One region of the Exiguobacterium sp. s130 genome, then DNA from elsewhere that is predicted to be linked to it. Evidence: predicted binding sites of a transcription regulator. Region 1 holds the regulator's gene; the other holds the start of a gene.
What was found. The regulator Rex, encoded in region 1, represses fermentation and respiration genes when NADH is low (regulators of the CRP and FNR family bind a similar motif). The targets are predictions, from matches to a motif close to TTGTGAAATATTTCACAA.
Positions count from the first base shown of each region.

Region 2: the regulator Rex is predicted to act here: its motif matches at 4,951-4,968, upstream of adhE (bifunctional acetaldehyde-CoA/alcohol dehydrogenase).

Region 1 is NZ_JACSNI010000001.1:8,476-16,327, forward strand. It holds gene HZS85_RS00080 (ATP-binding cassette domain-containing protein) at 1-1,266, opposite strand, end outside; gene HZS85_RS00085 (redox-sensing transcriptional repressor Rex) at 1,434-2,093, shown strand; gene HZS85_RS00090 (twin-arginine translocase TatA/TatE family subunit) at 2,093-2,290, shown strand; gene tatC (twin-arginine translocase subunit TatC) at 2,298-3,077, shown strand; tRNA gene HZS85_RS00100 (tRNA-Ala) at 3,182-3,257, shown strand; gene HZS85_RS00105 (S8 family serine peptidase) at 3,480-7,226, shown strand; gene HZS85_RS00110 (hypothetical protein) at 7,354-7,512, shown strand; gene HZS85_RS00115 (hypothetical protein) at 7,633-7,852, shown strand, end outside.
Region 2 is NZ_JACSNI010000003.1:478,204-486,055, forward strand. It holds gene HZS85_RS10095 (amino acid permease) at 1-704, opposite strand, end outside; gene HZS85_RS10100 (hypothetical protein) at 870-1,754, opposite strand; gene uptA (undecaprenyl phosphate transporter UptA) at 1,814-2,407, opposite strand; gene HZS85_RS10110 (Na+/H+ antiporter family protein) at 2,532-3,851, opposite strand; gene HZS85_RS10115 (beta-class carbonic anhydrase) at 4,166-4,717, opposite strand; gene adhE (bifunctional acetaldehyde-CoA/alcohol dehydrogenase) at 5,054-7,648, shown strand; gene HZS85_RS10125 (hypothetical protein) at 7,839-7,852, shown strand, end outside.

The sequences.
Region 1 (7,852 bases):
GCGCATCAGTGGCCATTCGTTCCAAATCTCATCGATGACACGATTCCGGTCATTGAGTTCTGCTTGCTCTTGATCGTAATACCCGATCGAGACGCCGGTGCCAAAACGGAAATCACCGAAGAGAGGACGTAAACGACCGACGAGGACTTTTAAGAGCGTCGACTTCCCGATTCCGTTCGGTCCGACGAGTGCCAGTGATTCGCCGCGTTGCAAGCGAAACGTGATGTCTTTTGAGACAGCTTCTTCGTAACCGATTGCCAATTGATTGACTTGAAGAACGTCATTCCCGCTCTGTTTTTCGATTGGGAAGGAGAGGACCGTACTGCGTTCATCTCCATCTGGTCGGTCGAGCCGGTCCACCTTCTCGAGCCGTTTTCGAACGCTTTGAGCACGCTTTGTCGTTGTCGCCCGAGCGATGTTTCGTTGAATGAAATCCTGCATCTTCGCGATTTCTTCTTGCTGCTGTTCGAACTGTTTCATTTCTTGATCGTACAATGCCGCTTTTTGCTCGAGGTACTTCGTATAGTTCCCCGTGAACTTACGACAGACATTACGAGAGAGCTCATAGACGACATTGACGACTTGATCGAGGAAGTACCGATCGTGCGAGACGATCAGAACGGCACCACGATAACCACCGAGGTAACTTTCAAGCCAAGCGAGCGTATCGATATCCAGATGGTTCGTCGGTTCATCGAGAATGAGAAGCTCTGGTGCTTGCAGGAGCATCTTCGCTAAGGCGAGCCGTGTCCGTTGACCTCCGGACAATGTCTGGATCCGGCGTGAGTAATCGTCTGGATAAAAGCGCATGCCGTGCAGGACGGAGCGAATATTCGCTTCGAACTGATAACCACCTGCTTCTGAGAAGTCATGTTGTGCTTGATCGTACGTCTTCAGAAGTCGATCGTAAGCGACCGGGTCGTTCAAGATGTGCTCCATGCCCATCTCGATTTCCATCCGGCGCAGTGTCCGTTCTTGTTCTTGCAGATGTTCAAAGACGGTCAGCATCTCGTTCCAGATCGTCTCATTCGATTCGAGACCACTGTCTTGCGCGAGATAGCCGATTTTGACATCTTTACCTTTCATGATATCGCCCGAGTCATGACTGAGTTCACCAGCGATGATTTTGAGCAAGGTTGATTTACCGGCACCATTTCGACCGACGAGCGCAATTCGGTCGCGCTCTTGTACTTCCAATTTGATATTTTCTAAAATCGGCTCGACGCCGAATGATTTCGAGAGTTGGTTGACTTGTAAGAGTATCATTTCCATCCATCCTTCCACCCTTTAGTCTATCACGAACAAAAGCGCGAGGTCCTGCGGAATATATTATTTGTGACTCTATGTGAAGTGGTTTACAATCAAGGAGAGTAGAAAGCTTTTTGCAAAGATTTGGGTGCCACGATGGATGTGGCCGAAGGGGGAACTGCAGGATGAATGGATCAGACACAAAAATTCCACAAGCGACAGCAAAACGGTTGCCGCTATATTATCGCTTCATCCAAAGTTTATACAATTCAGGCAAGCTCCGCGTCTCTTCTGCTGAGTTAAGCGAGGCGGTGAAGGTTGATTCAGCAACGATTCGTCGCGATTTTTCCTACTTTGGGGCACTAGGGAAGAAGGGGTATGGATATAACGTTCAACATCTCTTAACGTTTTTCCGCAAAACCTTGAATCAAGATGAGGTGACGAATGTTGCCTTAATCGGGGTCGGTCATCTCGGAACAGCGTTTGCAAATTATAACTTTTTAAAGAATAATAGTACTCGGATAGTCGTTGCGTTTGATGCGGACGAAGAGAAGGTCGGAACAACGACGCATGACGTTCCAATCTATCATGTTTCGGACATGAAAGAACAAATCGAAGCGAATCAGGTCGATGTCGCCATCTTGACGGTTCCATCCCAGTTCGCACAGTCAGTAGCGGATGAGTTAGTCGAGTATGGTGTGACAGGCATTCTGAACTTTACGCCTGCACGGTTGAACGTGCCAGCGAGCGTTCGGGTTCATCACATCGATTTATCGATCGAGTTGCAGTCGTTAGTTTATTTCATGAAGCATTATTCGCAATCAGCTGAAGGAGTGAAATTATAATGGAAAACCTTATCCCGCTCACGTTAGGTATCGGACCTGCGAGTATCGGATTAATTGCTGTCGTCGCGTTGATCATCTTCGGACCGAAGAAGTTGCCGGAATTCGGTCGTGCTGCCGGTCAAACATTGAAAGAGTTCAAGAATGCCACGAACGGCATCATGGACGACGATAAAAAGGACGAACCGAAAGAGAAGTGATTGAATCATGACGGTTGATCAAGAACAAAGCATGACGTCGCACCTAGACGAACTGCGTAAGCGGATTGTCTGGTCGCTCCTCATCGTCGTCGTCCTGTTCGCTGTCGCATTTCCGCTCGTTCGACCGCTCGTCCGTTTTCTGCAAGCGGACTTAAAAGAGCTCGGTATCGGATTAAATGCCTTCAACGTCGCCGATCCTTTAATGTTGTATTTGAATCTTGCGTTCATCATCGCGCTGATTTTAGCGTCACCGTTCTGGATGTATCAACTGTGGGCATTTGTCCGACCAGGGCTTTATGAAAAGGAACAAAAAGCAACACTGACGTATATTCCAGTCATCTTCTTTCTATTTTTGGCTGGTGTAGCCTTCTCGTATTTCTGGTTGCTTCCCTTCTTGCTCGAAGTCTCAACGGATCTCGGGAAAGAATTGGGGATCGAGCAAGTCATCGGGGTCGAAAACTACTTCAGTTTCTTGATCCGGTTGACGATGCCGTTTGGTCTTCTCTTCCAATTGCCGGTCGTGACGATGTTCCTGACACGTCTTGGTCTTGTGACGCCATATTTCATGCGAAAGAATCGAAAATATGCGTATTTCGCGCTGTTCGTCGTTGCGGCATTGATCGCACCGCCGGACGTGACGTCACACTTGATGATCTCAGTGCCGTTGTTCGTTCTCTATGAAATCAGTATCTTGATTTCCGCGCGGACGTATAAAAAGGTCTTGATCCTCGAGCAACAGGCAGAGCTTGAACGACAGGCGGATTTGATGCGTGAATTGAATAAATGAATCGTGAATTCCTTCCAGCCATTTCGGGAGGAATTCTTTTTTATGAAAGCGTTATGTTTATATTGATAAAGCAGTTAGCGATGCGTATACTGAAGATAATTCATGGGGGCTTAGCTCAGCTGGGAGAGCGTTTGGCTGGCAGCCAAAAGGTCGTCGGTTCGATCCCGATAGTCTCCACCAAGTTCATACGTTCAACTCCTCGAGTGCTCGAGGAGTTTTTTTATGTTCCCAGTTAAATTCCTTCCAAATATAAAATGTCACCAAAAAGAAAAAAATTAAAAAAATAGACAAATATAAATTGTTTATTTCCATTAACTTCATTAAACTAAAAATACAGAATTTTCGTTAAACTGTTTTATTAGTATTACTACTATGGTTTTACAGAAAAGGGGAAACGAACGCATGAAGAAGAAGATTGCACTTATGGCAGCCGTCTTAATGACGTCTTCCAATCTAGTCAGTGCGCAAGGTGCACTGTCCTCGCAAGACAAAGCGACGGGTCAAAAACCGCAGGCGCTCTCACTGAAGAAATCGGGACAAGAAAAGAACTACAAACAATCGGATAAAGTCCGAGTCGTCATCGAGATGGAACAAAAACCGGCGATTCAAATCGCCCAATCTCAAAACAAGCGGTATAGCACATTGAGCAATGCCGAAAAGGAATCGATCAAGGATCGACTCGTCAGCGTCCAAAAATCAGTCAAGTCAGCTATCGCTAAAAAGGCGATTCCTGTTACATATAAAGAAAGCTTCACAACCGTCATCAATGGATTCAGTGGTGAAGTGAAGTTCGGTGACATCGAAGATATCAAACAACTCGAAGGAGTCAAAAGTGTACATATCGCGCACGAATATGCGCGCCCAACCGTCGATAAAGGTGCCAAGCCAGACATGCTGTACAGCAAGGACATGGTCAATGCGAAGGAAACGTGGCAGGACTATGGCTTTAAAGGGGAAGGAACCGTCGTCGCGGTCATCGATACGGGGATTGATCCATCGCACAAAGACATGGTCTTGAGTCCAGAGACAAAGGTGGATTTAACCTCTTCGAAGGTCGAGAGTGCGAAAGAAACAAAAGGTTTAAAAGGAAAGTATTTCACGGAAAAAGTACCGTACGGCTATAACTATGCCGATCACGACAGCGAAATCCGTGACTTAGGTGCGGGGGCATCGATGCACGGGATGCACGTCGCAGGTACGGTCGGAGCAAACGGCGATGAAGCAAACGGTGGTATCAAAGGGGTCGCGCCGGAAACACAGCTCCTCGCGATGAAAGTCTTCGGAAACGATCCAGGAATGCCATCGACATTCAGCGATATCTACATTAAAGCGATCGATGATGCGATTGCACTCGGAGCCGATGTCATCAACATGAGTCTCGGTTCGACGGCATCGTTCGTCAATTCAGATGCTCCAGAACAACGCGCAATCGTCAACGCGATGAACAACGGTATCTTGTGTGCGATCTCTGCTGGTAACTCGGCGTTTGCAGGTCATGGTGCGGGTAATCCATATACAGCAAACCCGGATATCGGTGTCGTTGGTGCACCAGGATTGACGAGCCAGGCGCTCCAAGTCGCGTCACTCGAAAATACGAAATTGACGCTTGAAGGCATGGCGCTGACGATCGACGGTCAGGATGCCGGTTATTTGGCATACCAAAAACAAGATTCGCCGAATCCGATTGCCGTCTTCGATAAAGAGAAGAAGGATGTCGTGTATGTCGGTGACGGTCAAGCTTCGAACTATGAAGGTAAAGACGTCAAAGGGAAAGTCGTCTTCGTCGTGCGTAACGGTGGTTTCAACTACGGTATGATCCAAGCAGAAGCTGAGAAGCAAGGGGCAGCAGGTGTCATCGTCCGCGGTCGAGTCGATCACGGGGATTACGTCAGCATGGCGCTCAACAATCCGACGATTCCACTCGTCACGCTTAGCATCGCGGACGGGAATGATCTCGAAGCAAAAGCAAAAGAAGGCAAGGCAATCGCAGTGACATTTGACGGAAAAGCGGTCTCAACCGATAACCCGGTCGCAGGACAAATGTCTGACTTCACGTCATGGGGTGTCACGCCAAGCCTTGACTTCAAGCCAGAAATCACGGCACCAGGTGGGAAAATCTATTCGACGCTTAATGATAACGAGTATGGCGTCATGAGCGGTACATCGATGGCAGCACCACACGTCGCTGGTGGAACAGCACTCGTCATGCAACGGATTGCGAAGGACTTCAAAGTCACTGGTGCAACACGCGTTAAACTCGCCAAAAACATCTTGATGAATACATCGCGTCCGCAACTCGATCAAGGAAAATACAACGCAGAACTGAAAACAGGCAACTTCTACTCCCCACGTCGTGAGGGAGCTGGACTGATGGATCTTCGTGCTGCGATGAAGACACCAGTCGTCATCACAGAGACAAAGTCAGGTGAAGGCAAGGCATCCTTGAAGGAAGTCGGCGAGAAGTTCACATTCACGCTTGATTTAAAAAACTACAGCAATGAAAAAGTGACGTATAAGCTAGCGGGAACGGTTCAATCAGATCTCGGTGCACAAGGATCGAACTTCCTTGAAGCAAATGGAATCTTCAAAAAAGGAACGATTGGTACGGTAGATGCCAACATAGGCACATACCCGATCTCATTTGCAGTCGGCTCGAAGAAAGCGAGTTCAGTCTCGATTAATCCGAAGAGCTCAACGAAAGTCAGCGTGTCAGTCGATTTGAAGAACACGACTGACTGGGCGAACGAGCTTCCGCTTGAACAAGTCTTTAAAAACGGCTACTTCGTCGAAGGATTCGTCCGTCTGGTCGATACGAAGAGCAAAAATCCAGAACTGACAGTTCCTTATGTTGGATTCAAAGGAAAATGGGATCAAGCTCCGATTTTAGATGCACCATTGTACGATAAAAACAACACGTTCTACGGATTGACAGGTCTAGCGACTGAAGTGAAGGACGATTTCGAATTCCTTGGTACGAATGCCGCTGGAAAAGTTGTCGCGAACAAAGTCTCGTTCTCACCGAACAACGACGGTAGCGCAGATGAAGCTTTCCCGATCATCTCATTCCTTCGAAATGCGAAAAAAGTCGAGTATTCGATTCTTGACCGGAATAAAACAACACTTCAGAAGCTTGATATGCAAACGGACGTCGTCAAGAACTACTATGATAGCGGTTCAGAGAACGGCTACACACCAGTCACAAGCGCTGCTTGGGACGGAACGATCAACGGGAAACCGGTCAAAGATGGTCTTTACTACTACAAAGTCAAATCGGTGATCGATTATCCGAACGCAAAATGGCAGACGAATCTCTTCCCAGTCTATGTCGATACGAAAAAGCCAGCAGCGACTGTGAAATGGAATGCTGCGAAATCAACACTTTCATGGACAGCAGGCGACCAAGGAACAGGAGTTGCGTCATACAATATCCTCGTCAATGGCAAGAGTGTCTTAAAGCAACCACTTGCCGCAACAGAAAAAGCGTACACGTTGACGGATCTGCCGGAGCGCGCGAAGATTGCCTTCGTCGTCAAAGACTATGCTGGAAACAGTGTGAAAAAAGACGTCAACACGACAGGCGTTGATAAAGCCGTACCAAATGTTCAAATCGATACACCGGTCGCTCTTGGTCTTGCAACATCAAAAGTCATCAACATCGCGGGTCATGTCTCTGATGAGTCAGGTATCAAATCGTTCAAGATCAACGGAAAAACTGTTAAACTGCGTTTCGATGCAGCCCAACAAAACTATGCGTTCAGCCATGACGTGACGTACACGACGGATGGCGTCAAGTCATTCAAGGTCGAAGCGTACGATGGAAAAGGGAATCGTGTGGCGTTCAACCGTCAAGTCATCATCGACACAGAATTACCAACGATTCGTGTCACAGCACCAAAAACCGTCTCAAGTAAAACAAAAACAGCTGAGATGAAGATCGTACTTCGCGATAACTACAGCGAATTACGCTTCGACTTCAATGGTAGCGCGGAATACCGCCGGACGTTCAAAGAACCGTACGTCATGAAAGCCTTCAAAAAGACGATCACGAAAAAAGTGACGCTCAAAAAAGGAAAAAACACGTACAACTTGAAACTGAAGGATCTGGGTGGACACGTCGTTACGAAAACAGTCGTCATCACGAAAAAATAAGGTAACATTGAACAAGCCAGGCGGACATCCGTCTGGCTTTTCGTTGTGTATCGAAGCGCCATGAAGGGTTTATGAGACGAGTGGAGCGGGAAATTTAAGAGCAGAAACAATTAGAGGGGGAACAACCATGAATCCGTTTACGACATTAATCGCCTTCATCGTGGGGTGTCTCGTCTTATATCTCGGTATCCGTGACAAAAACGGCTGGCTGATCGGTGTCGCATTGATACCGCTCGCGATCGTTGCCTATAGTGTCATCTATCTGATCATCCAGGTTAGTGCATAGTCTCTAATGAAAGATGTCTTGTCCGAAGCGACAAGACATCTTTTTTTCAAAAAATCATACTAGATATGAAACCGATGCAGTAAAATGTAAGTATATGACAGTATAGAGAGGTGGGAGATCATGGAACACGTACATACACAAACGAAAGCATTAGCGACGTTATACGAAGAGATGCACCAAAAGACACAGACCGGCATGTGGGTCATGCTTGCGGCATTCTTAGCGCTCAGTAACACACTCGAGAAACCAATCTACGCGATGATCGTCCCGTTATTGTATTTTGGCTACGACATGTTCGTACAACGCAAGCGGTTCGCGCTTGTTGCGGAATATACATCAG
Region 2 (7,852 bases), on a different contig from region 1:
TTGATCGCCTTCGTGATGTTTTTCTCTGGATCTTTTGTTTCCCCAGCCGTGACTCCAATCAACTCGACACCGATGTAAGAGGCGAAGACGATCGAGAGGGCAAAGAAGAAGCCGGTGAAACCGTTTGTGAAAAAGCCGCCGTTTGCCCAAAGATTCGAAAGACCGACTGGATTTCCGCCATTCCCTAGTCCAAAGAAAATAATGCCGAATCCAGCGACGATCATCAGAAGAATCGTCAGTATCTTGATCGAAGCGAACCAAAACTCGAGTTCACCGAACATTTTGACGGAAGCAAGGTTTGCGAGCGTCAAGAGAATGATGACGACGACCCCTGGAATCCATGTTGGTAGTTCAGGCCACCAGAAGCGTAAGTACGTTCCAACGGCGATGACTTCACTCATCCCGACGACGACCCAGTTGAAGATGTTGCTGCTTGCTGTTAAAAAACCAGCAGCTGGATGGATATAATCGTTTGCGAACTTTGCGTACGATCCACTGTGCGGATGGGTGTAGACCATCTCGCCGAGTGCCCGCATGATGAAAAAGATAAAAACTCCGGCTAGCATGTACGCAAGTAAGACTGATGGTCCTGTCCAAGCGATCGTACTTGACGCCCCGAGGAAGAGACCAACACCAATCGTTCCTCCGAGCGCAATCATTTGTACCTGTCGTGCTGTTAAATCTCGTTTCAAATTCGAACTCATCGTTTCCCCCAAAAAAATCTGTGACGTCATAATGTTCAGACAACTTGTCGTAAGAACTATAAGGCTGAGTATACTATCCTCAGATAGGGCACGGCTAGTCTTTTTGAAAATTTGAAATAGAGTTTTCAATAATCAGATATTCATGAAACAAATATGTAACAGCTTTCATTCGCCCATTAATAGAGTGTCAAGTTGTTGACCTAATCTCCCGACATACAGATGCTCAGCAGTTGCTAAGACGATCAAATCATCACGCATTGTAAGATCGCCTGACAGGGAATTTCCTTGTTCGGTCATGAAACGAATCGAACGAATGCCCTTAAAACGTGTTCCATTTCGTTCAAGTAATTGTATGTCATCAGAGTATGCGGCAAGTAGATGGTCATTGTACCGAGCGAACTGAGAAAAGGCGATCGTAGGAGCCTCACAAACGAGATCGTCCTCTTGATTAATACGGACGAAACGATAATCGGAGTAGTAGAAGAACCAGACTTCTGTTGATGAACAGACATTCAGAGCATAACAATCATCAATCGGATATTGCCGATTCTTATACTGCACTTCACCTGTATCGTCAAAAGCGACCAGACCGAAAGCACCATTTGAACTCGTGACGGCATCGGCATAGACACCTTCATCAAAATAACTGACCCAAATCCAACCTTGTTCGTCGATTTGCATATTTTGAATCCCGTCGTCTAAACAAAAGCTATTCAGTAACTGACCTTGAGGATCGTAGATAAAGGCGTTTGGCAACCATGTGCCGTCGATATCATCATCACAACGAGAAGCGACGAGTAACAGCCGTCCGTCTGGAAAACGATCAACGAGGGAAAAGTCGATGTCGTTTCTTTCGACGATCGTCGTCTTTCGCCAGTCATCCTTCAGTTGATGAATGGAGAGGATCTGTGTTTCACGAAATTCATCAATCGATTCTTCAACGATTAAAATATGTCCGTCGACAGTGATGCCAGTTGCGACCGGGCTTCCAGAACGATAGGATGCGATCAAACGACGTAGCGGGAAATGGGCGAGCGGGTATGTGAGCATGGCACGACCTCCTGTCTGTTGTAAAAAGCAGTCCGTCGACAGACAGACTGCTTAATGAGTTAAACCGACCGTTGACGGCGTTTATAGAAGAAATAGACGATAATTAAGGCGACGGCAGCAATCAAAACACCATTCGTATATGGTGCAGCGACTTCCTTGATCGAGCGCCAGTTCGTTCCGAGTGTTTCTCCAAGATAGAGGAACAAGATTGACCATGGAATGATGGCAAGAATCGTGTAGAGCGAAAACTTCGTTTGATCCATTTTCGCAAGACCAGCTGGAATCGAGATGGCATGGCGGACGACAGGAATGAAGCGAGCTCCGAAGATGACACCTTGACCGTATTTCAAGAACCAGCGTTCAGCTAAATCCAGATGATGTTCAGAGATCAGGACATACTTTCCGTACTTCAAGATCAATGGACGACCGCCATAGCGAGCAAACCAATATAAGAACAATTGCGACAACAATCCGCCAATGACGGCGGCGACGACAGCGAGTGGCCAGCTAATCGTTCCTTGAGAAATCATGAATCCGCCGTATGAGAGAACGATTTCGCTCGGTATGATTTCAATCATCAACCCGAGGGCGATACCGAAATATCCGAGATCGGCAAGTGAAAGTAAAATCTGGTTGACGATTTGAGATAACACGTAAGACAACTCCTTTGTAATCAGTACATTCCTTTATTTTAGAGAACCGAAGATCAAATGAAAAGGAAAAAAACGGAGACAATTAAAAAGACGGATCCACCATGATAGCGAATCCGTCTTGTTTTTATAACACGACCGCAGCAATCGTACCGAAGATGAGCAACGGAATATTGTAGTGCAAGAACGTCGGAATGACGGTTTCTCGCATGTGATCGTGCTGACCATCGGCATTCAAACCACTCGTAGGTCCAAGCGTCGAGTCTGACGCGGGGCTACCAGCGTCACCAAGAGCACCTGCTGTCCCGATGATCGCAACCGTCGCTTCTAAGCTGAAGCCATACTGGATGCAAAGTGGAACGAAGATCGCAGCGATGATTGGAACAGTTGAGAAACTTGATCCAATGCCCATCGTGACGATAAGACCGATCAAGAGCATGACGAACGCGGCAACAAGTTGGGAGTCGCCCATCAATGCTTTTGAGTTCTCAACGAGCGGTTCGATATCACCCGTCTTACGCAAGACATTCGAGAATCCGTTCGCTGAGATCATGACAAAACCGATGAATGACATCATCCGCATACCACGCGTGATGACGTCATCTGCTTCACTGAATCGAACGAGACGAAGCAACAAGAAGAGGATAAGTCCCGTCGATGCAGCAAGAATCATTGATTCCGTCTGCAGTTGAACGATCAGTGTCGCGATGACGACGATACCACTTAGAACAAGTTTCGATTTCGTAATGACCGGGATTTCATAGTCGTCCGGGGCGATATCACGAATTTCATACGTCCGCTCTTTCCGGTACGTATACAGACCGATCAAGAGACCGACGACCATTCCGAGTGCTGGAATCGCCATTGCTTCGATGACAGAAACTCCCGTCGTATCAAGACCATTAGCTTTCAGGTTTTTCAGTAAAATCTGATTCAGATAGATGTCTCCGAATCCAATCGGTAAGAACATGTACGGTGTGACGAGACCGAATGTCATGATGATCGCAATTCGACGTCGGTCCATCTTCAACTGAGAAAAAAGACCAAGAAGCGGCGGAATGATGATCGGAATGAAGGCGATGTGAATCGGTAGAGCATTTTGTGAACTGATCGCGAGTAACAGAATCGCGAACAAGATGAATCCTTTTAACTTCTTGACTGATGCGGCACTTGCGTTACCTCGTGAACGTGCGATCAATGCGTGAGCGAGAGCATCCGGTAAGCCCGTTTTCGAGAGGGCGACGGCAAACGCACCAAGCATTGCGTAGCTAAGAGCGATTTCGGCTCCGTCACCAAGACCACCCGCGAACGCTTCGGTTGTTTTCGTTAAATCAAGACCGCCGACGAGACCGCCGGCGAACGCACTGATGACCATCGCGAGCACGATGTGGACGCGGAAGATCGCTAAGATGAATAGTAAAAAGACGGCAAACAATACGGCGTTAATCATTCGGTAAAACCACACTTTCTTTTGTTATCACTGCACTATACTAAAGTATCTTACAGCCATGTTGAAACACTGTCAAGGATAAAAGTCTGACCTCGTATTAAATGACTTCACGATAGGCTTTCTAGCTTTGTATAAAAGTCTTATTTTTTAATACCTGGAAGCATGAAGGGAAAAGCATATAGATCACTGAAAATGGCTTACACAAAAAAATGTGCCATCCTTCTCCATTACGAGAAAATGGCACATCATCTTTAATTTAAGACGGAGTAGAATATCCCGAATCTATTTGAGTTTCTTCTATAAGAGAGCAATCAGCAATCGACGACGTCGAGTTTACCGGTCCCTGGGTCGATGACGAGTCCATGGACATTCGTACCAGGTGGCAGTAATGGGTGGTTCTTCACGAGGCTGACGGAGTGGGCGACACTCTCCTGAACTGACGTAAAGCCACGTAACCATTGGTTCAAATCAACACCTGATACTTCAAGCGTGTGAAGAATCTGTTGGTCGATACCTCGATCCTTCATTTCGCTGATCATGTGTTTAGGATCAATCGTGCTCATGCCGCAATCGTGGTGACCGATGACAACGACTTCTTCAGCGCCAAGGGCATACAACGCGACGAGAATCGAGCGCATGACGGAACCGAATGGGTGCGATAGGATAGCACCGGCATTTTTGATGATCTTCGCATCCCCGTTTTTTAGGCCGAGTGCGTGTGGAAGAAGTTCTGTTAGGCGGGCATCCATACATGTCAGGATGACGACCTTTTTATCCGGGAACTTATCCGAGACGAACTGCTCATACTGTTTTTCGGCGACGAATCGCTCGTTGAAGGCTAGCATTTCCTGTACAACTGACATTGAAGTGTCCTCCTTTAGTGGTAGCTCTTAATATGTACCCCATATCAGAATACAAGATGATGAAACGGCTATCAAGTCAGGAAAACGCAAGGTGTGACAAATCGCACACATCCATGTACATGAAGCAAAACGATGAAAAAGGAGAATCCGCAATAGATGTAAACGTTACCAAGGATGTGAGGGAATTCACAGGATGGTCATGCACAAAACAGGAAAAAGGAGTTATGATTGATTTGTGAAGGAAAGCACAAACTATTGAAAAACAGCTTGGCATTCCTGACATAATGGTTGGCAAATCAAACTCAGATTCGTTCCACGACAGGGAGGAAACCACTCATGGCTGTGAAAGAAAAAACAAAATCGACGGCAACGCCGGTCGAACAAGCAATTGGACAAATCGTTGAAAAAGGACAACGTGCATTACAGGAGTTATTGACATTCGATCAAGAAAAAATCGATACGATCGTCCGTGATATGGCACTTGCCGGACTTGAACGGCACGTCGAACTCGCTCGTCTCGCAACAGAAGAGACAGGTCGGGGTGTCTTTGAAGATAAGATGATTAAAAATATATTTGCGACAGAATACATCTACAACAGTCTACGTCATGAAAAAACGGTCGGGATTCTGGAAGAAGATGTACAAAACGGCATCACGTATATCGCTGAACCGGTCGGTGTCGTCTGTGGTGTCACACCAGTCACGAACCCGACATCGACGACGATGTTCAAAGCATTGATTGCGATCAAGACCCGCAACCCGATCGTCTTCGCGTTCCACCCGTCGGCACAACGGTGTTCCGTCGAAGCGGCGAAAACACTCCGCGACGCAGCCATCAAAGCAGGGGCACCGAAAGACTGCATTCAATGGGTCGAAGAACCATCACTTGAAGCAACGAAAGTCTTGATGAACCACGAAAACATCGCCATGGTCCTTGCGACAGGTGGAGCAGGAATGGTCAAATCAGCATATTCAACAGGTAAGCCGGCACTCGGTGTTGGACCAGGGAACGTTCCTTGCTACATTGAACAATCTGCAAAAGTCAAACGGGCAGTCAGCGATCTCGTTCTCTCAAAAACGTTTGATAACGGGATGATTTGTGCGTCTGAGCAAGCCGTCATCGTTGACCAAGAAATATATGCAACGGTCCGTGCAGAAATGGAAGCACTCGGTTGTTACTTCTGTACACCGGAAGAAAAACAACGCCTCGAATCACTCGTCATTAAAACTGATACATGTGCCGTCAACGCGGACATCGTCGGGAAACCTGCGACATGGATAGCAGAACAAGCTGGGATCGATGTTCCGGAAACGACGGTCATGCTCGTCGCGGAACTCGAGCACGTTGGAGCAGCAGAACCACTGTCTCATGAAAAACTCAGTCCCGTCCTCGGTGCTTACCGTGTCGCATCCACCGAAGAAGCGTTTACGATTGCTGAACAGATGCTTGAAATCGGGGGTCTCGGTCATACCGCCGTCATTCATACGACGAACGATGATTTGATGACAGCATTCGGACTCCGCATGAAAGCCTGCCGGATCCTCGTCAACAGTCCATCTGCTCATGGCGGAATCGGTGATCTTTATAACGAGTTGACACCATCACTGACACTCGGTTGCGGCTCATATGGGAAAAACTCTGTTTCTGAAAACGTGACTGCGAAACATTTACTCAACGTCAAAAAGGTGGCGAGACGACGCGTGAACATGCAATGGTTCAAGGTACCAGAAAAAATCTACTTCGAAAAGAACTCCGTTCAGTACCTCCGGTCAATGACTGACGTCTCACGCGTCATGATTGTCACCGATCCAACGATGGTACAGTTCGGTTATGCCGATAAAGTGATTCAAAACTTGCCACAGTCCGTCAGTTACCGAATCTTCGACCAAGTCGAACCAGATCCATCGGTGACGACTGTTCAGACAGGTGCCCAAGCCATGCGTGACTTCAAACCCGACTTGATCATCGCTCTTGGTGGTGGGTCAGCGATGGATGCTGCAAAAGGAATGTGGCTCTTCTATGAACAGCCGAACGAAACGTTCTCAAACTTGCGTCAAAAATTCCTGGATATCCGTAAGCGTGCCTACAAATTCCCGACACTCGGTCGTCAAGCGAAGTTCGTCGCGATTCCGACGACATCGGGTACGGGTTCAGAAGTGACACCGTTCACCGTCATCACGGATAAAGAGAAAAACGTCAAATACCCGATTGCTGACTATGCCTTGACACCCGACGTCGCGATCGTTGATCCGGAATTTGTCATGACCGTCCCGGCTTCGATTACTGCTGATACCGGAATGGACGTCTTGACTCATGCAACAGAAGCATACGTATCGGTTCTTGCGAACGACTACACGGATGGACTGGCACTCAAAGCAATCAAGATGATCTTTGACTACTTGCCACGAGCGTACGAGAACGGATCTGACGCAGAAGCTCGGGAAAAAGTGCACAATGCGTCAACGATGGCAGGGATGGCTTTCGCGAACGCCTTCCTCGGAATCAACCACTCGATCGCGCACAAAATCGGTGGGGAATTCCACACACCACACGGACGGACGAACGCGATCCTGATGCCACACGTCATTCGTTATAATGCGTCACGCCCAACGAAACTGGCAGCATTCCCAAAATACGAATCATTCGTCGCCGATGAACGGTATGCCGACATCGCACGTTACCTCGGTCTTCCGGCAGCAACGACAGAACAAGGGGTCGAATCACTTATTCAAGCAGTTGCCGATCTTGGACAACGTCTCAACATCAAGATGTCATTCAAGGCGCAAGGTATTCAAAAAGCAGACTTTGAGGCAAAACTCGATAAGATGGCAGTCGATGCTTTCGAAGATCAATGTACGACAGCGAATCCAAAGATGCCGCTTGTCGCTGAATTACGGACGATCATGGAACAAGCATACGAAGGCATCTAATAGAGAAAAAAATACTATGGCAAAAGATCGTTCAACCGGCTTCTCACTCTGAGAAGTCGGTTTTTGTTTTGGAAATCGATGGAGACAGTCAGAGAAAAAGTGGGATATAATGGCTGTTGAATGAATTTGATGTTTTTGGTTTCGTTGTAGCAGGAATATTCAAACATCAGACATAAAAGGAGGAAATGGGATGGAGTCAAGGCA